DNA from 4 places in the Photobacterium kasasachensis genome. Region 1 is predicted to be linked to each of the others. Evidence: predicted binding sites of a transcription regulator. Region 1 holds the regulator's gene; each other region holds the start of a gene.

Region 1 (5,872 bases):
CGGCACGCTCCTGTGGTTCGAAAAGATCACTAACCTGCCAGTTGGCGAGTGCTTTGATTTTTTCGACAGAGTCGCAACGTTCGGCTAGCTTCATGCCATTGGCATCAACGCAAAATTCGCAGTCATTGAGTTGCGATACACGCACGCAGACCAAAGAACGCGTAACTGGCGTAACAGGTGATGATTTTCGGTCCAGGTAGCCAAAAAAGCCAGCCACAAGCCAGAATAGAGTAGGGCGGCGTCCCCAAAGCAGAGCGGGGTTTAGTACATTACCGTAGTGGCGTTTCTGTAGCCAAAGCAATGGCTTGATAAGTAAAGAATAGTGTTGTTTGGCTGGAATACGCACATGAGCCCCTTAATAATGCCTGTCTGGTTATAACTTTATGCTACAACGAGTATATCAATCTGGTAGATGCAATGATCAAACAAAATACGAGATTGGTATGAGACAGAGACCGAATAAAGGGCAAATTAATTTCAAAAAACTAGGAAAAAATCTTTAATTTCGATTAGTTGAGTGAAATGTAAACGGTTTGGCTCTTTTGTTGTTTGGCCATACTCGGCACTTCAGGCTGTTGTAACAATATATAGCCGGATGCGATAAGCGGCATGACAGCCAAGGCCATTGTTTTGCCGATATGGTAGTTGCGATACCAGTATTTTCTGGAGCGTATTTTCAGCAATATGCCCCAAAGCAGCAATATGACATTAAAGCCAATCGTCAGCGACAGGGTGTCATCAAGTGCGTCTATTGGTGCCAGTTGTCGGGTAACCATAAACAAGGCAGCAGCGGGTGGAAATAAGCTAATGATCACCAAGGCACGCATAAGCTTGGGCCACTTGCAAAACTTGTCTTTGAACATCTGGTCTGCTTGTCCAGGAAAAGGCTTGGAACAGTGCATGACAACCTCCTGCTAGAATGACAGCCCAATTCTACTAATGACAATATTGATGAAAAGGATATTGATGCTTTTATGAACAGCTTTGTGAGAGGTATCAATATTTGACGTTATATGACAAAAAATTGTCATTAGGGGGAGCAAAAAAGTGGTAATAAAATAATTATGCATAAGTGGCTATGCGTATATTTTTATTTCTATTAGTTGGATATGCTGAAAATAGCAAATAAAAAAAGAGGTGCTTAGCACCTCTTTTTATAAATATCTATTAGGTTGTTTACGGTAATTCAGAAAGAAGTTCTGAACGACGCTGCTTAGTAATTACCGACCAATGCTGGCCGCTAACTGCACCCTCAAGGGCCCATAGCAACTCGATATTTACCGACTCTTGATGGGTTTGCTGCAATGCTTTATAGGCATTGAGCGCACCGGCTTCAAAGAGCTCTTCAACTGTCGTAATACCGGCCTTTTTCAGCATACGTTCGTTAGCTAAACGTAGGTTCGGTAAATCTTTTATACGACTAGGACCTGATTTGCTTTTGGTTTCTTTATCCTGTTTAGCGGCAGTAAAGGAACGCTTTGCTTGGCAAAGAATTTTTCCAGGTTCATCCCACCATTCCTGCGGAATAGCGTAATGCTTGGTCACAACAGGGAACCCGCGTTTTTTATAAACGTAAGGAGTTAAACCTGCCTGCTTAAATTCTTCTTCATTGTCGGCATTAGCTCGGAGGTGCAACTTATCGTTTACCACAAGTGCAAACATGGTTTCACCCGCGAATATACCAAAACCGCCAAACATCGAGCGAGATTTTACATTCTCGAAACAATTGAATAATCGTAGTGATTCTTTAAGTACTGGTTTGTCCATGCTTCTTCTCGGTGAAAAATATCTTGAGTCACCTAACAACAGAGCGAGGATTTCAGATTAGCAAATTTCACAAAAAAGTTATGTCAGGAAAATGTCAGGATTCATGACATCACTTATTGCTAGATCCATCGGCAACCCCGCTACCATAAGCAACTTAGTTATTGATAAACTAACCACTTTTAGGCCGGAAGCTTTGCGTCCCATCCTTTCGGATGGTTTGCCTTGTTCGTGACTTTTTAAGAATATCTCAGATAATATTTTTGAACTTGCTCCCATTCTGAAAAGTGTGATCTTGCTTCAAGTAATAGATCCCGGTTATGGGATGAGAGCAGCATAAATGCCTTAAAATATTTACAGCAAAAAAAGAGTTAATGACAAAAAAAAACCGATATCAGATATCGGTTTTTTTGAAGGGGCGGGAGATGCCATTTACGCGTTCAGGTCTTTTACTGATTTGCGTACAACAAGCTCCGGTGCCATCTCAAAGATACGTCGTTCGTGCTCTTTATCTTTAACGCGTTCCATCAGGATTTCAATCGCTGTTTTACCCAATCGACGCTTAGGCTGGTGGATTGTGGTAAGAGGTGGCGAGAAATAAGGAGCCAGATCGATGTTGTCGTAACCGATGATAGAGATATCATCAGGAACCCGTATACCCGCCTGCTCAAAGGTACTGATCAGCGCCATTGCCATAATATCATTGAAGCAGAAAATCGCTGTTGGGCGATCTTCCATGGCAATGAATTTGTTAGCGGCAATAACAGCAGATTCACACTCGAAGTCACCTTCAAGTAGCCAGTTTTCATTGACATCAAGCTTGGCTTCGTCCATTGCTTTATAGAAGCCCTTCAGACGCTCACGACATGTTGATTTATCCGGGTGGCCAGACAAGCAGCCAATGTGGGTATGACCGTGTTCAATGAAGTATTTTGTCGCAACATAACCACCGAGCTCGGCGTTGTCCTGGATTTTGTCTGTGTGCGGGCTTTCCGGACCCCAATCCATGATCACCATAGGCAGATCTTTCTTGCGCTCAAGTAGTTCGAGGAGTTTTTCGTCAAGATCAGAGCACATGACCAGCAGGCCATCAACACGCTTTTCTGCCAGCATGCGCAGGTAATCGCGTTGTTTTTCAAGGTTGCCTTCGGTATTACATAAGATCAGCGTATAGCCTTCACCATAGCAATACTCTTCCACACCATGTACAACCTCGGCAAAGAAAGGGTTAGTCGATTTGGTAACCAGCATACCGATAGTACGGGTAGTATTGCACTTGAGGCTTCGTGCAACAGCACTTGGTGCGTAATTTAATTCATCTACAGCCGCTAATACTTTTTTCTGTGTTGCTTCCGCAACAAAGCGTGTTTTGTTGATCACGTGAGATACTGTTGTCGTTGATACACCAGCCATACGTGCAACATCTTTAATCGTTGCCATATTTATTCTTCTAATAATTTAAGATCAGAGGTCAGAACCGACCGTTTCATAATCACTTGTAATCAATAGTACCAAACAGAGTAATTATCTGACTGCATTAGATAATTAGTCTGTTTGGTACAGCGTCTAAAACGCCAAAAAGCCGCTTCATTCACGAGCGGCTTTGTTCTCTTGCCTTACGGGGCGTTTCATTGTGTAATCGCTTGCGTTCACATTCTACTGAGTGTAGCGCACAGTGCAACGTTTCTGTATCCCAACCTTGAAATTCTTGATAGATATCAACAAACTCAATGCGATTTTACACCAATTAGATGCATATCCGATTCAGATAGCTTCCGAGTAGACTGTAGCTATACCAGAAGATATGACTACCGGATAATTATCTGTCGGATGTGCTGTGATGTGCACAGGCCAGCTGTAAACTCTGCTGATCGTTTCACTGGTTAGGGCTTGCCAGGGGGAGCCATCTGCCTGGATTCTCCCCTCATTGATGATGACCAGGCGATCAGCATACTGCGCAGCCAAATTGAGATCGTGGATAACAACAATAACTGCGGCTCCGGTGCGAGCCAACTCACGAGCTACCTGAAGTGTTCGGTGCTGATGGGCAAGATCAAGCGCCGAGGTGGGTTCGTCGAGCATTAGTATACATTGTTTACCCGCCTGACTGAGCTGGGTGAGTACACGTGCAAAATGTACCCGTTGCTTTTCCCCCCCTGAAAGGGTGGGGTAGAGCCGATCTTTTAGCGAGAGCACATCGACAACCTGCATCTTCTCCCGGGCAATTTGCTGGGTTTCAGCATTCGGGATTTGAAGGGGGATGCAGCCGAGCTCCACTACTTCTTGTGCAGTAAAAGCGAAAGTTAAATTACTGTGTTGTGGTAGGACACCCAGATGCTTGGCAAGATGTTCTGGTTTAAATTCAGCCCGCGGCTTGTCGAAGAATTCGATGTCTCCCCCTGCATCAACTTCGCCGCACAGGACTTTGAGTAGCGTACTCTTGCCCGCGCCATTTGGGCCCAATAGCGCCGTCAGCTCACCACTGGCAATTGTGATGTTGAAGTCATCCAGTAATGTTTTTCCGCCTAGGGACAGGTGCAAGCCCTTGGCTTCGATAGCAGCTTGAGGGTTATTCGGTGAAACCTTCATGACATTTTCCCCTTTTGTCTGATAAGGAGGAGAATAAAGAATGGTGCGCCGAGAATCGCGGAGATGATCCCGACAGGTAATTCAGCCGGAGTGGCGACAACTCTTGCCAGCATATCAGCAATAAGCAGGATCAGGGCACCGAGTAGCGCCGATAGCGGCAGCAGGGTTTTGTGGTTTGGCCCAGTAAGCATTCTGCAAAGGTGCGGAATGATGAGGCCGATAAATCCGATGACGCCGGTTAACGAGACGGTGACACCGACGCCGGCGGCACAGAGCAAAATAAGCAGCCGCTTTAGCCTCTGTACATTCACGCCCATATGCCTGGCTTCGCCTTCCCCTAACAGAAAGGCGTTTAGCGCATTGGCATGGCGGTCAAAAGCCAGAAGCAATACAGCAAGCGTGACAAAGGCGAGGGTAATGCCCGGCCAGGTGGCACCAGCCAGCGAGCCCATCGACCACAGTGATAAGTCACGGAGCGCCTGATCGTCGGCAAAGTAATTCATAAGTCCAAGCCCGGCTCCGGATAACGCACCAATAGCGACACCTGCCAACAGCATAATTGTCACAGAGGTGCCGCTTTTATCGGTACCAAGCCGATAAACCAGATAGGTACTGGCTGCGCCGCCAATAAAGGCGAACACCGGCACGGTTCCCATGGTGAGTAGCAGCGGAAATGATGTCGCTAGAGGTGCAAAGATAACAATGGCAAGTGCTGCGCCAAGGCTTGCCCCCCCTGAAACACCAATAATACCGGGGTCTGCCAGAGGGTTGCGGAAAAGCCCTTGCATAACTGCACCGCAGAGCGCAAGTATACTGCCGATCGCGATACAGAGCAGGGTGCGCGGAAGGCGGATTTTATGGATCACGATCTCAATATGTGTCGGGAGCTCTGTTTGCCATGGCAATAGTGCCTTGAGGCTTTCTGAAAAGCTGATCGCCATCGGCCCGACCACAATTGAGGTAACGATAGCAGCAGCGAGTAGCAAAAAGCCTAACGGGAAAACAACGCTGACAGGCATTCGTTGGAGCCGTAGTATTCTTGAGTGCATAAATAGCCGTAGAAAATTTCAGGATCAGTGGTTATAGAAAACGTTATTAAGGCGCTCAGCTTCGCTCAGGCTTTTTAGGCCCAGACCGCCAATAAGTGCCGTACCATCAATGGTGGCCAGTGCTTTGTTTTGACCTGCTGGTGTCGCTGCCAGTAGCGGCATCTTTTTAAGCAGTTCTTCGGCACTGCCAATACTGCTGAGTGTGCGTGAGCTAATCAGAATAATGTCAGGTTGCATTTCCACCATGGCTTCGGTCGAGATCGGTTTGTATGACTCTACCGCACTGGCTGCAGGATTGATTGCCCCGGCAAGTCGAATGACGGTATCAGCAGTGGTATTACGTCCGGCAACGTTAGCGGGACGTCCGTCATGGATCATCAGGAATAGAACTTTTTTGCGTTCATTTTGGTCTGCTAGATTTGCATTGATAGTTGCTACCTGCTGTTTTACGACAGCTTGCAGCTGGTTGG
Region 2 (5,872 bases), on a different contig from region 1:
GCCACTGGCGGTCAGGCCGATGTCCATAGCTCCACTGACCGGAAGAGGAAGTCGGAGCCATTTCGGCAAGATACTGGCAGGTATGCTGTCGGCAGTCAGTGCAAGTTGCCACGGCTGGCCATCGCGGTGAAGATCCAGTGTCGCCTTGGCTTCGAGCAATCCGTTACGAAATGGGATCAGCAGTTTTGTCAGCTGCCATTGGCCTGCCTGACTGTTCATTTCTATCAAGGGTTCGACCATAGTTATGCTGTTGATGCTGGCAAAGCCGGCACTGGCATGCAGCTTGCCCTGCCATAGCCCCGCCTTTCCCCTTCGCTTGAGCACCAGATCGTGACCGCTAGCATTGATCCCTGATAGCTGGAAGGGAAGCTGAGAGTGGGGAGCGGTAAGCTGGGCATAGCCGATATCAAGGCTTGTCAGGCTAATATTGTCGAAGTAGCGGCTGTGTGCTGTTAGCTCAGTAAGCCATTGCTCGGGGAGAAACCACCTGATGCTGTTGATGGTTAGCTGGTTAAGGGCTAGCGTGTCGGGGGTGATAGTCCCATCAGTCTGGACATAACCGTCGAGGAGCCTGGCTGACATGCCTTCAATGTTGATTTGCTGCGGAGAAAAGGTCAGTTCGGCCAGCGGGTCGTCGAGAACGGTATTTTTCCAGCGAACAGTGCTGGCACCCAAAGAAAGATAAGCGTCGTGCTGTTGCCACTGGCTGGTCGGCCAATGCCAGTTATGCAGCGATAGGTTGCCGCTGTTGATGGTGTAGTCTGCCAGCTCAATACTGCTGTCGAGAATATCGAGCCGTCGAATATCAATGGTGGTAGATGGTGAGATTAACTGTTCAAACTGTGACTTAAGGGTGGCAATCTGCTTGCCGTCCTGGAGCTGCAAACCGGACACGGTTAGTTGGTGCAGTACCAGGGAGCTGGTATCTGCCTTGGACTGATATTCAGCCTGACCGCTAAGGCTGGCCTGATGCCAGTCAAAGGAAAATCCGTGCATTTTCCAGTTCTGATCGCTGCGTGTTCCGTCAAGCAGCACATTCTTCAACACTACTTGTTGCCAGCGAGCCTGTGTAGCTGACAGTTGGATGTCTCCGCTGAAGCTTCCCCATGATTGAGGCTGGCTGTGCCAGTGATCCAGTTGTAGCTGGGCTTCTTTCAGGGTCAGTTCAGGGGTAGCGAGATCGACATCGGTGAGTGCCAGACGGTTGGTTCGGATTGCCGGCAAGTTGGGTAGCGGTGTTTCCGGCGACAGGCGAAGCCCTGCGACCAAAATTGAATCAAACGCCCAGCCGGGAGATAGCAGCTCGGTGGGGGTGAGCCACAGATCCACCTGTTCGGCGTGAAAAGAAGGCTCCTGTCCCAAGCTTAAATTAGGTTGTTCTATCGTAAGGCGCCAGGGCTCGGTAATGGTGTAGTGAATGTGGCGCGCGTCGAACGCATAGGGGCTGAGGGTGTTGATGCCGTAGCGGATAATCGCCGTTGTGTACTGGGTGTGCAGCAGGGTGAGCAATATCGTCAGGGCAAGCAGCAACAAGACGATAAAGGTAGCAATAAGTTTCCCGACTAGACGCATTGAACCCTCCTATGGTTACGCTCAGATTGACGGAAAAATGTGCGTACTGCAAGTCGGAGATATCAGTAATTTTCAGGTGGTTACTTTAGTCCAGATAAAAAACAAGCCCCTCGAAAGAGGGGCTTGAGGTGTCGGGCACTAGCCCTGGATTAGTCTAGCTGCGGGCCGGCGGCAACCAATGCTGCGCCTTCGTCATTATCAGTGTACTTGTCGAAGTTATTGATAAAGCGCTCGGCCAGATCTTTCGCCTTGCTCTCCCACTGAAGTGGATCAGTGTAGGTATCGCGAGGGTCAAGGATTGCCGGATCAACACCTGGCAGTGCAGTCGGTACTTCCAGGTTGAAGATTGGCACATGCTTGGTTTCGGCCGTATCGATAGAACCGTCAAGGATAGCATCGATAATACCGCGGGTATCCTGAATCGAGATACGCTTGCCAGTACCGTTCCAGCCAGTGTTGACCAGGTATGCTTCGGCGCCAGCGGCTTCCATACGCTTAACCAGTACTTCGGCATACTTGGTTGGATGCAGCGTCAGGAAGGCATTACCGAAACAGGCCGAGAAGGTTGGCGTCGGCTCGGTGATACCACGCTCAGTACCAGCCAGCTTGGCTGTAAAGCCAGACAGGAAGTGGTACTTGGTTTGCTCCGGAGTCAGCTTGGATACCGGAGGCAGTACCCCGAATGCATCCGCAGACAGGAAGATCACCTTGTTGGCATGGCCGCCTTTAGACACCGGCTTGACGATATTTTCAATGTGGTAGATCGGGTAAGAAACGCGCGTATTTTCCGTCTTCGAGTTGTCATCGAAGTCGATTGCACCATCGGCACGAACGGTAACGTTCTCTAGCAGGGCATCACGGCGGATCGCATTGTAGATGTCTGGCTCAGCTTCTTTAGACAGGTTGATAGTTTTCGCGTAGCAGCCGCCTTCGAAGTTGAATACGCCGTTGTCATCCCAGCCGTGCTCGTCATCACCGATCAGGGCGCGCTTAGGATCGGTAGACAGGGTTGTTTTACCGGTACCAGACAGGCCGAAGAAGACAGCAACATCGCCATTTTCACCCATGTTGGCAGAGCAGTGCATAGAAGCGATGTCTTTCAGCGGCAGGAAGTAGTTCATCATGGCGAACATACCTTTCTTCATTTCGCCGCCGTACCAGGTACCGCCAATCAGCTGCATTTTCTCGGTCAGGTTGAAAACAGTAAAGTTTTCAGAATTCATTTCGTGCTCTTCCCATTTCTGGTTTGTGCACTTCGCTCCGTTCATGACAACGAAGTCAGGCTCGAAACTTTCCAGCTCTTCCTCGCTTGGGCGGATAAACATGTTTTTCACGAAGTGTGCCTGCCAGGCAACTTCGGTGATAACACGGATGCATAGTCGGGTATCAGGGTTGGCACCACAGAAACCGTCAATCACAAACAGGCGTTTGCCAGAAAGCTGACCGGTGACAAGTTCTTTCAGATCGTTCCACGCTTCCAGACCAATGCTCTTATTATCGTTCTTGCCTTGGTCTGCCCACCATAGGGTATCTTTGGTGGTGTCATCTTTGACTATGAATTTATCTTTTGGCGAGCGGCCAGTGAAAATACCTGTGTCAACAGAAACGGCGCCCAGCTCTGTTACGATACCTCTTTCATATCCTTCCAGCTCTGGTTTGGTCTCCTCTTCGAACAGAACTTCGTAAGACGGGTTACGAACTATTTCTGTAACATTTTTGATACCGTATTTAGATAGATCCATATTTTTTGCAACCTTTTTTTCGACGTTCATGACAGTCATAGGTGCTCCTTGGGTAAGATGTTGTTTAACTGTTGACCATGCTAGCAACCCTAAAGGGGTAATTCAGGGAGGTTTATCAAAAATTAACCATTGAAAAGTTACGACTAAGTAAAAGTTATAGGGAAATTGTAGGTGTGTATTTTACAGTGATGTGAAACGTTTGCGCTAGCTCCCAAAATTAATATTTCTCTTGAAAAAAGCGGGAGTTAGCGTGTTATTGAATTTCAGTTGAGCGGGAAAAAGTGTGCTTCAGTTAAAAAAAAAGCCGGAATAAATCCGGCTCTTGTAACTAACTTTCAGAGTTAATGCGAGATGATAATTAATGCACCTGATTGCTTTTGCTTTCTGGTGAGTTATCGAACAGTGCTGCTACGTCAATGCTGTCAAAGTCATAGCTGGTGCCGCAGTAGTCACAGTGCAGTGATACCTTGCCTTCCTCGGCAACAATGCGATCGACTTCGCTACGCTCAATCGAGCAGATCGCCGAGGCGCTACGCTCGCGAGAACAGCCGCAGTGGAACGCCACTTCTTGCGGCTCGAACAACTGGACAGTTTCCTGGTGGTAAAGGCGGTAAAGGACGTCCTGGGCCTCAAGTGTGAACAGCTCTTCGTTCTTCACGGTTTCGGTCAATTGTTCCAGGTGCTTGAAGTCTTCGTCGCTGCCCTGGCCGTCAGGAAGAACCTGCAACAGCATGCCAGCCGCTTTTGGCTGGCCTTCAACCTCACCGGTACGCAGCCAGATGCGAGTTTTCAATTGCTCCGAGCTTTCGAAGTAGCCTTCCAGGCAGTGTGCCAGGCTGTCACCTTCCAGGCCGACAACGCCCTGGTAGCGTTCACCCTTGTTCGGTGTGATGGTAATGACCAGATGGCCCTTGCCCATAAGATCATGAATATTGCCGGTTGCCGGAACGTCACCATCCCAGCGCGCCACGCCACGCAGTTTCTGATCGTGATCACCGTTGATCACAGCCAGCTTCACCGGGCCGTCGCCCTGAAGCTGGACGGTAATAGAGCCTTCGAACTTCAGCGTTGCGGTTAGCAGGCTGGTGGCGACAAGCAGTTCACCCAGCAGTGTCTGGACCGGAGCCGGGTATTCCTTGCTGGAAATGATTTGCTGATATGTCTCGTTCAGCTGAACAAGTTCACCACGTACAGATACACCGTCAAACAGGTAACGGTACAGACTATCGTTTGTCATCTTTTATATACTCCAGCAGGTAAAATTTAGTTACTGCTCTTAAACTTAATTATATTGCGTCGCTGCTTTTTATCAGGACGCTTGTCAGGGCTCGGGCTGCCGAAGGCATTGAGCTTGCGCATTTGGGCATGCTGTTCACGCTGTTTGATACTTTCAGCGGTTTCCTGGTAAAGCGTTTGTGCTTCGGGAGCGCCCCGGCGGTTGTCGGACAGTTTGGTTATGATGATGGTTTTTTCATCGCTGCCCTGTCTCAGGCGAATTTCCGCCCCGACCTCGACTAATTTGCTTGGCTTGGAGCGCTGGCCGTTATAGTGCACTTTGCCGCCGTCAATCATGTTACGGGCGATTGAGCGGGTTTTGTAAAACCGGGCGGCCCACAGCCATTTATCGAGGCGTACCTGGAGGGTGCCGGAATCTGGTGATTGCTGTCCCATAACGTGCTCCTTACCCACAACGGGCGCTAAAAATACCACAATGCAATAACAGCGTCAGCTCTACTAAATGGTGATATGAGATCGTATTTTCAACAGCAAATGGAGAATAAATCGCTCATAATAGCTAGTCTATTGAAACTAGATGTATTTTTTCCGTGATTTGTTTTGGTATATTGAACCTTTTTGAGAGCAAATTACTGCCGTTTTCTTCACTAACGGGTATTCTATTGATAGCCGACCGATAATTCATCGGCATTATTAATCCCAAGGATAATGGATTTCAACATGGTTGCAGCAAATTGGTTGGGAACGCTTCAGACTAAGCGCCCGATGTCAGTCACGACACTCACCCGGATTTTAACCTGGCTGTTGGTCGTGCTGCTGGCATGGATTTTGGGACGTCTGGTGTGGTCGGTTATCCAGCCAGCAACGGCTCCCTCCCAGTGGCAGGCGCAAACTGTTTCTGTCTCGTCAGCGAACCGCTCGGGGTTTCAGGTGTCTGATGTATTGGGAATGAATCTGTTTGGCCGTTATCAGCAAAATGCGCCGGTAGTCAAAAAAGAGCCGGTAAAACAGGATGCGCCGCAAACACGTCTTAATCTGACTCTGGTTGGAGTAGTGGCAAGCTCTAACCCGCAAACCAGCCTGGCGGTTATTACCAATCGTGGCAAACAAAATACGTACGGGCTGAACGAAGCGATCGAGGGAACTCGGGCGACGTTGCAGGCCGTTTACGCTGATCGGGTGATCATTCGAAACAGTGGCCGGGACGAAACCCTGATGCTTGACGGGATAAAATTTAGCAAAAGCCAGCCACGCCAGGTTTCGGTGAAACCGGCACCCAAATCCTCGGCCCCTTCTTCTCAGCTGGGCAGAATCAAGCAGGA
Region 3 (5,872 bases), on a different contig from region 1:
ACTACCACTCTCTTTTCGCTTATCTGTCATTCGCTAACCTCTTTTTGGGTCTCAACCCATCATTGCCTTGTTTTGAGTGTATAACAACTCTACTCATTTTGCTCCGCGTCTCAGCAAACCTGTGCCACGGAGCCAAAAACAGAGTTAGTCACGGTTACTCAAAACTGCATCTACCAAGCCGTACTCAACTGCTTGCTCTGCTGACATGAAGTTATCACGATCTGTATCGCGCTCCACTACATCGAGCGGCTGGCCAGTATGTTCGGCAAGCATAGTATTTAGTCGTTTCTTGATAGTTAAAATTTCTTGAGCATGGATCTGAATATCAGAAGCCTGGCCCTGGAAACCGCCTAGCGGCTGGTGAATCATCACACGCGAGTTAGGCAGACAGAAGCGTTTGCCCGGCGCACCGCCAGCCAGCAGGAAGGCGCCCATTGAGCAAGCCTGACCCATACAGAACGTACTCACGTTTGGCTTGATGTGCTGCATGGTGTCATAAATTGACATGCCGGCAGTTACCGAGCCACCCGGTGAGTTGATGTATAGAAAAATATCTTTGTCTGGATTTTCAGACTCAAGGAATAAAAGCTGCGCAACCACTAGGTTGGCCATGTGATCTTCTACCTGACCGGTCAGAAAAATCACACGCTCTTTTAGCAGTCGGGAATAGATATCGTAAGAACGCTCACCACGAGAAGTCTGCTCGACCACCATAGGTACCAGCGCGTTCATAATTGGCGACATGGCGTTGTTGTCTTGGTAGCTCATAACGTTATTTCCCTAAAATAAATGGCCCGAATGAAATTACTCTCACACGGACCATTGTTAGCAGAAGATTTGAAACAAAGTCAAATCTCTACAGTAATTTCAGCAAATTAAGCTGCAGGCTGCTGCTGGTTCATTAGCTCGTTGAAGCTAACTTCTTTGTCAGAAACCTGTGCTTTAGCTAGAAGTGCGTCAATCGCCTGCTCTTCCAGAGCAACGTTGCGCATGTTGTTCATCATCTGCTCGTTCTGCTCGTAGTAAGAAACAACTTCTGTTGGATCTTCGTATGCAGAAGCCATTTCAGAGATAAGCGCTTTAACGCGCTCGTCATCCGCTTTCAGCTCTTCTGACTTGATCACTTCGCCTAGAAGCAGACCAACTACTACACGACGCTTAGCCTGCTCTTCGAAGAGTTCACGTGGTAGTTCAGGTGCATTTGCAGCATCACCGCCGAAGCGCTGAGTTGCCTGCTGGCGTAGAACGTTGATTTCCTGGTCGATAAGCGCTGCAGGAACGTTGATGTCGTTCTGCTCGATTAGGCCGTTAAGAACCTGGTCTTTGATACGACCTTTAACCGCTTGCTTAAGCTCGCGCTCCATGTTCTTACGAACTTCGGCTTTCAGACCGTCTACAGAACCGTCTTCAACACCGAACTTAGAAACAAACTCTTCAGTTAGCTCAGGTAGTTCCTGCGCTTCAACTTTGTGTAGTTTGATTACGAAAGACGCCGCTTTACCTTTTAGGTTCTCAGCGTGGTATTCTTCAGGGAAAGTCACTTCTACAGTGAACTCGTCGCCCGCTTTCTTACCAACGATACCGTCTTCGAAACCTGGGATCATACGGCCCTGGCCCATTGCAAGAGCGAAGCCTTCTGCTTTACCGCCTTCGAATTCTTCGCCTTCTACAGAACCGGTGAAGTCGATTGTTACGCGGCTGTCTGCAACTGCTGCTTCTTCAACTTCAGACCAAGTTGCCTGCTGCTTGCGTAGCGTATCCAGCATAGTCTCAACGTCTTCGTCTTTAACTTCTACTGCTGGCTTTTCAACAGTGATCTTGTCTAGACCCGCTAGTTCGATCTCTGGGAATACTTCGAAAGACGCTTTGAATACTAGATCTTTACCTTCAGCGATTTCAACTGGAGTGAAAGTAGGCGCGCCTGCTGGGTTGATTTTTTCTTTAACAATTGCTTCGATGTAGTGACGCTGCATCACTTCACCAAGGATGTCTTGACGAACTGAAGCGCCAAACATACGAGCAACCATTTTCAACGGAGCTTTACCTGGACGGAAACCATCGAAACGACGATTCTTAGCAATTTTCTTCAGTTCAGCTGTTACTGCATCTTCAATGTTAGCAGCAGGAACTGTGATAGTTAGATGGCGTTCTAGGCCTTCAGTGGTTTCAACGGTAACTTGCATTTTATTTAACCTCAAAACTTACTCAGCATTCTCTGAGTGATGTTGCCGATCAGTCATATGCTGACGGTGGCATCCTTTCGTGTTATGGCTTACGACAAGGCAAAAACCATAACGCCTTAATTCTGATAATTTCTGTATCTATTTGGCCTTAAAGCCACGAAGCCAGAAATTAAAACGCGGTATTATAGCGAGCTGAAGCGCTGTCGTCGAGACGAGTCAGCCCAACCGCAATCAAACCTTTCACACAAGATAGGGGCAAAAAATCCATTTTCAAGGAGAAACTGTAAAAATCTCCCTACCTTTTCTGTTTTTTTGACAAAGAATTGGAATATCAGCGCCAAATGCCTCATGAATGCCGATTTTATGTTCAGGCTGGAGCACTACTAAGTGGCCCCTTCAAATGAAATGATCAAAAAGATTCTAAATAAGCAACAACGAGCACAATAGGTGCAAACCATCAGAGATATCATGTGAGTTAGCACTAACAGAAAAGGATATCGATATGAAAAGGAATAAAGCGAAGGTCATTGCTTCCTGGCACCCATCAAACCCAAGAGAAATAGCTGCACTACAAGCACTATTGATTCAGGAGATTGGCGGACAACCTGCACACCACCAAGGCGGCACAGGAAAAACCGGTAACAATTCCGGGCGAGTCATCCGATAGTGATACATCAGTAATGCGCAGTAAAAGATTCTCAGACAAAGAGTGAACTTACTAAATCGGAACGCGAGGAGATAAATCAAGAAAGGAAATGGCGCGCCCTGCAGGATTCGAACCTGCGACCACATGCTTAGAAGGCACGTGCTCTATCCAACTGAGCTAAGGGCGCATCATGATATGTAACGATAAGTTACGGGACGGGATTATACGTCCCCTGACTGTCACGTCAACGCTTTTTCTCCGAATTTCGCCTCCCTTCCGACCAAGTGCTCAAAGTAACAACAATTTGTATTAATTTCAGTAATTAACTACCTTTATTGCAGCTCTCAACACGCCTCTAGCAAAAAGCCTATTCAATTACACGCCTAAGTCCGTCGATTTTGCTTCAACCATGTGTTTGTGAAATAAAGGCATGTTTATTGCGTAAAAAGGAATAAGGCAAACGTTTGCGCTGTGGATCTTAGTCACATTCTTTGCGACAATGTGAAAGCTCCGTTAACTACAGCCCAAAGGATAATCATGGCCGCTCAAATTATTGATGGAAAACTCATCTCCCAGACCGTTCGACAAGAAGTTGCTGCCCGTGTTAAAGCACGAGTGGATGCGGGTTTGCGTGCCCCTGGTTTAGCCGTTGTGCTTGTTGGACAGGATCCGGCATCGCAAATTTATGTCGGCAGTAAGCGTAAAGCCTGTGATGAAGTCGGCTTTATTTCTAAATCATTTGACCTGCCGGCTGCAACATCCGAGACTGAGCTGCTGGCTCTGATCGATGAACTCAATAATGATAAAGAAATCGACGGCATCCTAGTTCAGTTACCTTTGCCTGCTGGTATAGATACCACCAAGGTCATTGAGCAAATCGATCCGGATAAAGATGTTGATGGCTTCCACCCGTACAATGTCGGCCGTCTGTGTCAGCGTATTCCTAAGCTCCGCTCCTGCACCCCCAAAGGCGTAATGACATTGCTTGAACGATACAACATCGCCGTTCGTGGTAAGCACGCCGTTATTGTCGGTGCATCCAACATTGTCGGCCGTCCGATGACCCTTGAGCTGCTGCTTGCAGGCGCCACAACAACAACCTGCCACCGCTTTACCAAAAACTTGGAGCAGCATGTTCGCCAGGCCGATATCCTGATTATCGCCGTCGGCAAACCTAACTTTATTCCGGGCGAGTGGATCAAAGAAGGCGCAACCATCATAGATGTCGGTATCAACCGACTAGACAGCGGCAAACTAGTCGGTGATGTTGAATACGATATCGCCCGTGAGAAAGCCCGCCACATTACTCCGGTCCCAGGAGGTGTCGGCCCAATGACAGTAGCCACATTGATTGAAAATACCCTGCTCGCCTGTGAGCAGTATCATTCGGACTAAGGGTCTAGGAAAAGTTTCGAGATACGTTAGTTAAATATAAAGAAAAGCGAGAGATGTAAACCTCTCGCTTTTTGAGTCTAGAACCTGTTTGTCCTGAAAATCGCTACTTAGAGCGTTTTGGCTACGTCTTTCAGATAAGCTTTAAAATCTTCACCAAGAGCTTCATGACGAAGACCATACTCAACAAACGCCTGCATGTAGCCTAGCTTGCTTCCGCAATCATGGCTCTTTCCCGACATATGAAAAGCATTGACTTGCTTGGTTTCCATCAGCATATCAATGGCATCAGTCAACTGAATTTCATCACCGGCACCAACAGGCGTTCTTTCAAGCAGGCCCCAAATTTCTGCCGGCAATACATAGCGGCCGACGATTGCCAGGTTTGACGGTGCTTCTTCCTGATCCGGCTTTTCAACAACTTTGGTCATTGGCGCAGATTCACCCGGGTTCAGCTCAGAACCATTGATATCAGCCACACCATAGCTCGACACCTCTGACATTGGCACCGGCTCAACCATGACCTGGCTCACCTCGGTCTCATTAAATGCCGATACCATCGCTGCCATATTTTCCTTGCGCAGATCGCTGGCCGCATCATCCAAAATAACATCAGGCAAAACAACGGCAAACGGCTCGTCTCCCACCAGCGGATGGGCACAAAGGACAGCATGGCCCAGACCTTTTGCCTGTCCCTGACGGACATGCATAATCGTGACATCTTTAGGACAAATGCTCTGTACTTCATCAAGCAACTGACGCTTAACACGCTTTTCAAGCGTTGCTTCCAGCTCAAAAGAAGTATCAAAATGGTTCTCAATCGAGTTTTTTGATGAGTGAGTAACCAGCACAATCTCTTTGATACCAGCCGCCACACACTCATTCACTACATATTGGATCAGCGGCTTGTCGACGATTGGCAGCATTTCTTTCGGGATCGCCTTGGTCGCAGGCAACATACGCGTACCGAGACCGGCGACAGGGATCACCGCTTTACGAACAGGGGAGGTATTAGACATTCTTAATTCCATTAATCAATAATCGGGCAAACTATAACAAACTGTGGTTAAACTATCGACACTGTCTCTGGCAGTAAACACTGCCAGTTATTTCTTCACAATATCTTCATTTTGAACACTAACTTTCACCGGCTTACCCAGCAGGTTAATCAGCATAAACGAACGTTTCTCGCCATCAGGCTCCTGGTAAATGGCTTCAATACCCTTGAACTGCCCCTGGGTCAACTTCAGGCTTTCACCTGGCTGAGGTAAACTTGACAGTTTCACCTGATGCTCTTCACTGTCTTCGTTCATCATCAAACCGTAGATCAAGTCCGGCTGAACGGTCTGGGGCTTAGCACCCTGGCGAATAAAGCTAGCCACTCCGCGTGTTGAGCGGATGGTGGTATAGCTGATCTCTTCCGGGTCGAAATAAACAAACATATAACCCGGAAACAGAGGTTCGGAACATTCCGTTCGCTTGCCCCTGACAATTTTTTGCACTGTCACCTGAGGGTAGTAACACTCAACACCTTGACGATCAAGATTGATCACTGCGCGCTCCTGCTCGCTACGCTTACAATATAGGAGGTACCAATCTTTCATAATTCTCTTAGCCTAATTCACGCCAACTGAAACACTCCCTAAATTAT
Region 4 (5,872 bases), on a different contig from region 1:
TCGAAACTGTTTCCTGACTGATCCCAGATGATGTCACGACTACGATTCGCATCATTCACCATCCAGACCAGCACACTCGGACGCTGCTCGCTCCATAGCGTGGCATTGGCCTGGGTCAGCAGGTTGCGGATCCGGGATCGGTCGAAGGTCAGCTCCAGTGTCTGCTGCCCATCTTGGCTACCGTAGCCAAACTGGCTCACATACGGGCTGCTGTTCGACAGCGCCTTGCGAATAATCTCATTCTGAGTAATTGTGCTCTGGCCTGACACTTTAATCAGTACCTGCTCCAGCGCTTCCTCACGGGCTTTTTTTTCCGACTGTTTATCCGTGTCAGGCAACGCCACCTCTGCCTGATATAAATTGGTTACCGTTGCCGCTTTAAGCGGCAGGGCCATTAAAGCAAACAGTAGTAGAGCAAAACGCAACATAGAAAACTCATTAATCACTTAGTTATTCCCCGATCATAAAATGAACGAGCCAGTATCGGCAACTGCAACTGCCACAAAATCCCAGACTATCTGATATTTATTGGATTGACTATCGCTTCCGCTTGCCTTGTGCCGTTCTAGCAACTTATTTAGGCGATATCTCAGTACCAAGGTGCTATATAAATACGCTTTTAGTCATCATCAAATGTAATCATTACAACAAAATCAACCAGAGATCACAAAAGCAGCAAGACTTTGTTGCAAATGATAACTTAAGCAAAAAGCAGATAGGCAAACGATTACACCCGTGCTAGCATTGCGCGATTTTTTTTTCAGACAGGGTGGAAAAGTATAATGATGCAGGTACTACAAGGTGCACAGATGCTATTCGTTGCATTTGGTGCGTTGGTTCTGGTTCCGTTGCTTACGGGGTTAGATCCTAGTGTTGCGCTCTTCGGCGCAGGTATTGGTACCCTCCTCTTTCAAGTCATCACCAAACGTTCCGTTCCTATCTTCCTTGCTTCCTCTTTTGCTTTTATTGCTCCTATTATGTACGGCGTCCAGACCTGGGGCGTTCCCGGTACGATGGGCGGCCTGATGATGGCTGGGGTTATCTATGTCTGCATGGGCGCGGTCATCAAAGTCCGCGGGGTAGGTATTATTCATAAACTCCTTCCGCCTGTTGTTGTCGGACCTGTGATTATGGTTATCGGCCTGGGTCTGGCACCTGTAGCTGTCAACATGGCTTTGGGCAAAACCGGGGACGGTGCCGTTCAGCTCATTGACGGTAATGCAGCACTGTGGATTTCAAGTATCTCTCTGCTGGTAACCATCGCACTGAGCGTTTTCGCCAAAGGATTCCTGAAGCTGATCCCTATCATGGGAGGGATTGTCGCCGGTTACTGCGTGAGCCTTGGATTTGGTGTTGTCGACTTTACTCCGGTTGCTCAGGCAAGCTGGCTGGCTCTGCCAAACTTCACTTTCCCGGAGTTCAATATCAACGCCATTCTCTTTATGATCCCGGTCGCCATCGCCCCGGCGGTAGAGCACGTCGGTGATATGCTGGCTATCTCCAACGTAACCGGTAAGGACTACCTGAAAAAGCCCGGCCTGCACCGCACAATGGCTGGTGACGGGGTTGCGACCATTGCAGCCTCTATGTTTGGCGCGCCACCGAATACCACCTACTCAGAAGTGACCGGTGCGGTGATGCTGACCAAGGCATTTAACCCTGTGATTATGACCTGGGCTGCGGTAACTGCACTGGTACTGGCATTCGTTGGCAAGCTAGGTTCTGCACTGCAGACAATCCCGGTTCCTGTCATGGGCGGTATCATGATCCTGCTGTTCGGTTCAATTGCCACAGTCGGCCTGAACACATTGATCAAAAACAATGTTGACCTGCACAAAGCCCGCAACCTGGTGATCGTCGCTGTCACGCTGGTCTTCGGCATTGGTGGTATGGCATTTGGCATCGGCGAGTTCAGCCTGCAGGGAGTCAGCCTGTGCGGCATCGTAGCTATCTTGCTGAATCTGGTTCTGCCGGACGACCTGGGGGAAAACCATGTGGTCGATAATGCTCAGATAGAAGACACAGCCAACTAACATGCGCTGCTGACAATATCCAATCATGAAAAAGCGCCGGTGGTTATCAACCATCGGCGCTTTTTTACAGCAGTTGCTCACTGCCCGGCAGGTACAAAAAAACCGGACATCAGTCCGGTTTCAGCGTTAGGGCATAAAATTATTTGGTGCCGAAGATTTTGTCACCCGCATCGCCCAGACCAGGAACGATGTAGCCCTTGTCATTCAGCTTCTCATCGATTGCAGCTGTGAACAGCTCAACGTCTGGGTGAGCTTTTTTCAGAGCTTCAATACCTTCAGGAGCCGCAACCAGAACCAGTACTTTGAACTGCTTACAGCCCTGCTCTTTCAGCAGATCCAGTGTGGCAATCATTGAGCCACCAGTAGCCAGCATAGGATCGACAACCAGTGCAATACGCTCATCAATGTTTGATGCCAGCTTGTTGAAGTAAGGAACCGGCTCAAGGGTTTCTTCATCACGGTAAATACCGACCACGCTGATACGTGCGCTAGGTACATGCTCAAGAACACCGTCCATCATACCCAGGCCAGCACGCAGAATTGGCACAACAGTTACCTTTTTACCTTTAATTTGGTCAATTTCAACTGGACCATTCCAGCCTTCAATGGTAACTTTTTCTGTTTCGAAGTCTGAAGTCGCTTCATACGTCAGCAAGCTGCCTACTTCCGTTGCTAGCTCACGAAAACGCTTAGTGCTGATGTCGCCTTCGCGCATAAGACCGATCTTATGTTTTACCAGTGGGTGTTTAACCTCAACGACTTTCATTTCTGACTCCTAAGCAAACAAAATTTAAAAAAATCGCATTATTATACACTAGACCATGAGTGCTCTGATAGGGGTTGATGTTTCGTTTGCTTAGGAAATAGCCACTGAGATTTATTGACGCAAACGTTTCCCTTTCCGCCCTGACTGCTGTTATCATACCCCCGCTTTTTTACTTTAATGCGGTGAGGGATCTCTTGTGAGCGGCAATAACTCTTCTCTTAGTTACAAAGATGCAGGTGTTGATATCGATGCGGGAAATGCATTGGTTGATCGTATTAAAGGGGTGGTAAAACGCACCCACCGTCCCGAGGTCATGGGCGGTATTGGTGGCTTCGGCGCGCTCTGCTCGCTACCGACCAAGTATAAAGAGCCGGTATTGGTTTCCGGAACCGACGGTGTGGGCACCAAGCTTCGCTTGGCGATGGATCTGAACAAGCATGACACAATCGGTATCGATTTGGTGGCCATGTGCGTCAACGATCTGATTGTGCAAGGGGGAGAGCCGCTGTTCTTCCTGGACTATTATGCGACTGGCAAGCTTGAGGTCGATACCGCAGCAGCCGTTGTTGCGGGGATCGGCGAAGGTTGTATCCAGTCTGGCTGTGCCCTAATTGGTGGTGAAACCGCGGAAATGCCGGGGATGTACCACGGCGAAGACTATGATGTCGCGGGCTTCTGTGTCGGTGTCGTCGAAAAGGCCGATATCATTGACGGCAGCAAAGTCAAAGCCGGCGATGCACTTATCGCTGTGGGCTCAAGCGGTCCGCACTCTAACGGCTTCTCCCTGATCCGCAAGATCATTGAAGTCTCTCAGGCCGACCTAAGCAAAGAGCTTAATGGCAAACCACTGGCCGATCACTTGCTTGAGCCAACAAAGATCTACGTTAAATCCACGCTGAAGATGATGGAAAGCTGTAATATTCACGCTATTTCTCATATCACAGGTGGTGGTTTCTGGGAAAATATCCCTCGCGTATTGCCAGCAGGCACGAAAGCCGTTGTTGACGGCAAGAGCTGGGAATGGCCTGCCATCTTCAACTGGCTGCAAGAAGCCGGCAACGTTGAAACCTACGAAATGTACCGTACCTTCAACTGTGGCGTCGGCCTGGTTATTGCCCTGCCACAGGCACAGGCCGAGCAGGCTATCGACATCCTGAAAGCCGAAGGCGAAAACGCCTGGCTTCTGGGTGAAATTGCTGATGCCGAAGCCGGTGAAGAGCAGGTGGAGATTAAATAAGACGATGAAAAGCATCGTAGTTCTGATTTCCGGGAGCGGCTCGAACCTTCAGGCGATGATTGATGCCTGTGACAGCGGCATCATTCAAAATGCACGCATTGCCGCTGTGGTATCAAACAAGGCTGATGCCTATGGCCTGGAACGGGCCCGTCAGGCGGGTATTGATACCGTACACCTCGTAGCCAGTGACTACAGTGACCGTGAAACGTATGACCGGGCTCTGGCAGAGCACATTGATGCTTTCCAGCCAGATTTGGTCATACTAGCCGGGTTCATGCGTATTTTGAGCCATGAGTTTGTCCGTCACTACCAGGGCCGGATGCTCAATGTACACCCTTCGCTGCTGCCGAAGTACACCGGCTTGCATACCCATCAGCGGGCCATTGATGCAGGTGACAAGGAGCACGGCACCAGTGTGCATTTTGTTACCGAAGAGTTAGACGGTGGTCCGGTGATCCTTCAGGCCAAGGTGCCTATCTTTGACACTGATACAGCTGAAGAGGTCATGGCTCGGGTCCAGGAGCAGGAGCACCGTATATATCCGCTGGTAGCCAACTGGTTCTTGCAAGGCAGGGTCTGTATGGCTGAAGACAAAGCTGTTTTTGACGGACTCCCTCTGCCGCCGCATGGCTATGCCGCGGAAGAGTAGTCGATACAGCATAAAACCATAGCGATAAAAAACGCGACCTTGTGGTCGCGTTTTTGATTTAGCAAACAGATGACTAAAACAACAATGTCTACAACGTTCGGTTATGGATCAACTCACCGTAGTGGAATACGCTAAATTCACCCGGCTGCATTTTGTGCCAGCTCTCGTCATTAGTCAGCGGTTGAGTGGCAATCACCGTAACCACATCATTTGGCGTAGTTTCCATCTGAAAGTCGATAGTGACATCTTCGTCAATCAAAGAGGCCTGGCCAAACGGTGCCCTGCGCGTGATCCAATGCAGATTATTGGTGCAATATGTCAGTACGCACTCGCCATTGCTAAGCAGCATATTATAGACACCCAGCTCCCTGAGGCGATCACAGCACACCGCGACATAGTCGTAAACCGCGACCATATCTTCCGGAAGATCAGGAAACTTGGCCTCCAGCTGGTTGAGCAGCCAGCAGAAGGCTATCTCACTGTCGGTATCGCCAACAGGCCTGAAGCGTCCGGTATCTAGCTTTTCATAGCCTGTTAGCTGGCCATTGTGAGCAAATGTCCAATAGCGCCCCCATAGCTCCCGGGTAAACGGGTGAGTATTTTCGAGGCTGACACCACCACGGTTGGCCTGACGGATATGGCTAACGACGGCACAGCTTTTTATCGGATACTCCTGCACCAGTTCAGCAATTCGCGACCGGCAGCTCGGGTTGGGATCTTTAAAGGTACGAAATCCCCGCCCTTCATAGAAGGTGATCCCCCAGCCGTCCCTGTGAGGGCCGGTCTTTCCGCCTCGCTGCATCAGGCCGGTAAAGCTAAAACAAATATCGGTTGGCACATTGGCACTCATGCCAAGCAATTCACACATAGTCCTTTATGCCCTCTCTGCAGGATTGAGACATGTCTAACAATAACTGAAATTAGCTCGAAGCCATCTCTTTCTCAACCAGCATAATTAAAATGTGGATAATTTTAATATGCACTTCCTGAATTCGGTCAGCAAATCCGAAATGCGGCACACGGATCTCCACATCAGCCAAGCCTGCCATCTTGCCGCCGTCTTTACCGGTCAGGGCAATGGTTTTCATGCCTTTGGCCTTGGCGGCATCAATCGCTTTAAGAATATTGCCAGAATTGCCCGAGGTCGACAGACCGAACAGGACATCGCCCTTCGCACCGACAGCTTC

Evidence for each region. The regulator PurR, encoded in region 1, represses purine synthesis genes. The targets are predictions, from matches to a motif close to TNANGNAAACGTTTNCNTNA.
Region 2: pckA (phosphoenolpyruvate carboxykinase (ATP)) is a predicted target of PurR. The motif match lies at 3,502-3,521, and genes of this name have one in related genera.
Region 3: folD (bifunctional methylenetetrahydrofolate dehydrogenase/methenyltetrahydrofolate cyclohydrolase FolD) is a predicted target of PurR. The motif match lies at 3,282-3,301, and genes of this name have one in related genera.
Region 4: purM (phosphoribosylformylglycinamidine cyclo-ligase) is a predicted target of PurR. The motif match lies at 2,915-2,934, and genes of this name have one in related genera.

The regions. Positions count from the first base shown of each region.
Region 1 is NZ_JAKJSH010000012.1:146,141-152,012, forward strand. Features, by position in the region: gene L4D19_RS17615 (carboxymuconolactone decarboxylase family protein) at 1-346, opposite strand, end outside; gene L4D19_RS17620 (hypothetical protein) at 510-902, opposite strand; gene L4D19_RS17625 (TfoX/Sxy family DNA transformation protein) at 1,177-1,767, opposite strand; cyclic di-GMP riboswitch class I at 1,895-1,999, opposite strand; gene purR (HTH-type transcriptional repressor PurR) at 2,197-3,204, opposite strand; gene L4D19_RS17635 (heme ABC transporter ATP-binding protein) at 3,529-4,353, opposite strand; gene L4D19_RS17640 (FecCD family ABC transporter permease) at 4,350-5,402, opposite strand; gene L4D19_RS17645 (heme/hemin ABC transporter substrate-binding protein) at 5,427-5,872, opposite strand, start outside.
Region 2 is NZ_JAKJSH010000022.1:20,422-26,293, reverse strand. Features, by position in the region: gene L4D19_RS24490 (AsmA family protein) at 1-1,572, opposite strand, end outside; gene pckA (phosphoenolpyruvate carboxykinase (ATP)) at 1,722-3,353, opposite strand; gene hslO (Hsp33 family molecular chaperone HslO) at 3,673-4,551, opposite strand; gene hslR (ribosome-associated heat shock protein Hsp15) at 4,578-4,985, opposite strand; gene gspC (type II secretion system protein GspC) at 5,271-5,872, shown strand, end outside.
Region 3 is NZ_JAKJSH010000008.1:320,146-326,017, reverse strand. Features, by position in the region: gene clpX (ATP-dependent protease ATP-binding subunit ClpX) at 1-30, opposite strand, end outside; gene clpP (ATP-dependent Clp endopeptidase proteolytic subunit ClpP) at 145-768, opposite strand; gene tig (trigger factor) at 876-2,183, opposite strand; gene L4D19_RS13345 (hypothetical protein) at 2,686-2,850, shown strand; tRNA gene L4D19_RS13340 (tRNA-Arg) at 2,940-3,016, opposite strand; gene folD (bifunctional methylenetetrahydrofolate dehydrogenase/methenyltetrahydrofolate cyclohydrolase FolD) at 3,367-4,224, shown strand; gene galU (UTP--glucose-1-phosphate uridylyltransferase GalU) at 4,332-5,240, opposite strand; gene rfaH (transcription/translation regulatory transformer protein RfaH) at 5,328-5,825, opposite strand.
Region 4 is NZ_JAKJSH010000031.1:14,418-20,289, reverse strand. Features, by position in the region: gene L4D19_RS27825 (DUF2066 domain-containing protein) at 1-428, opposite strand, end outside; gene L4D19_RS27820 (uracil-xanthine permease family protein) at 783-2,033, shown strand; gene upp (uracil phosphoribosyltransferase) at 2,173-2,799, opposite strand; gene purM (phosphoribosylformylglycinamidine cyclo-ligase) at 2,996-4,036, shown strand; gene purN (phosphoribosylglycinamide formyltransferase) at 4,041-4,685, shown strand; gene L4D19_RS27800 (class II glutamine amidotransferase) at 4,774-5,553, opposite strand; gene lpcA (D-sedoheptulose 7-phosphate isomerase) at 5,606-5,872, opposite strand, start outside.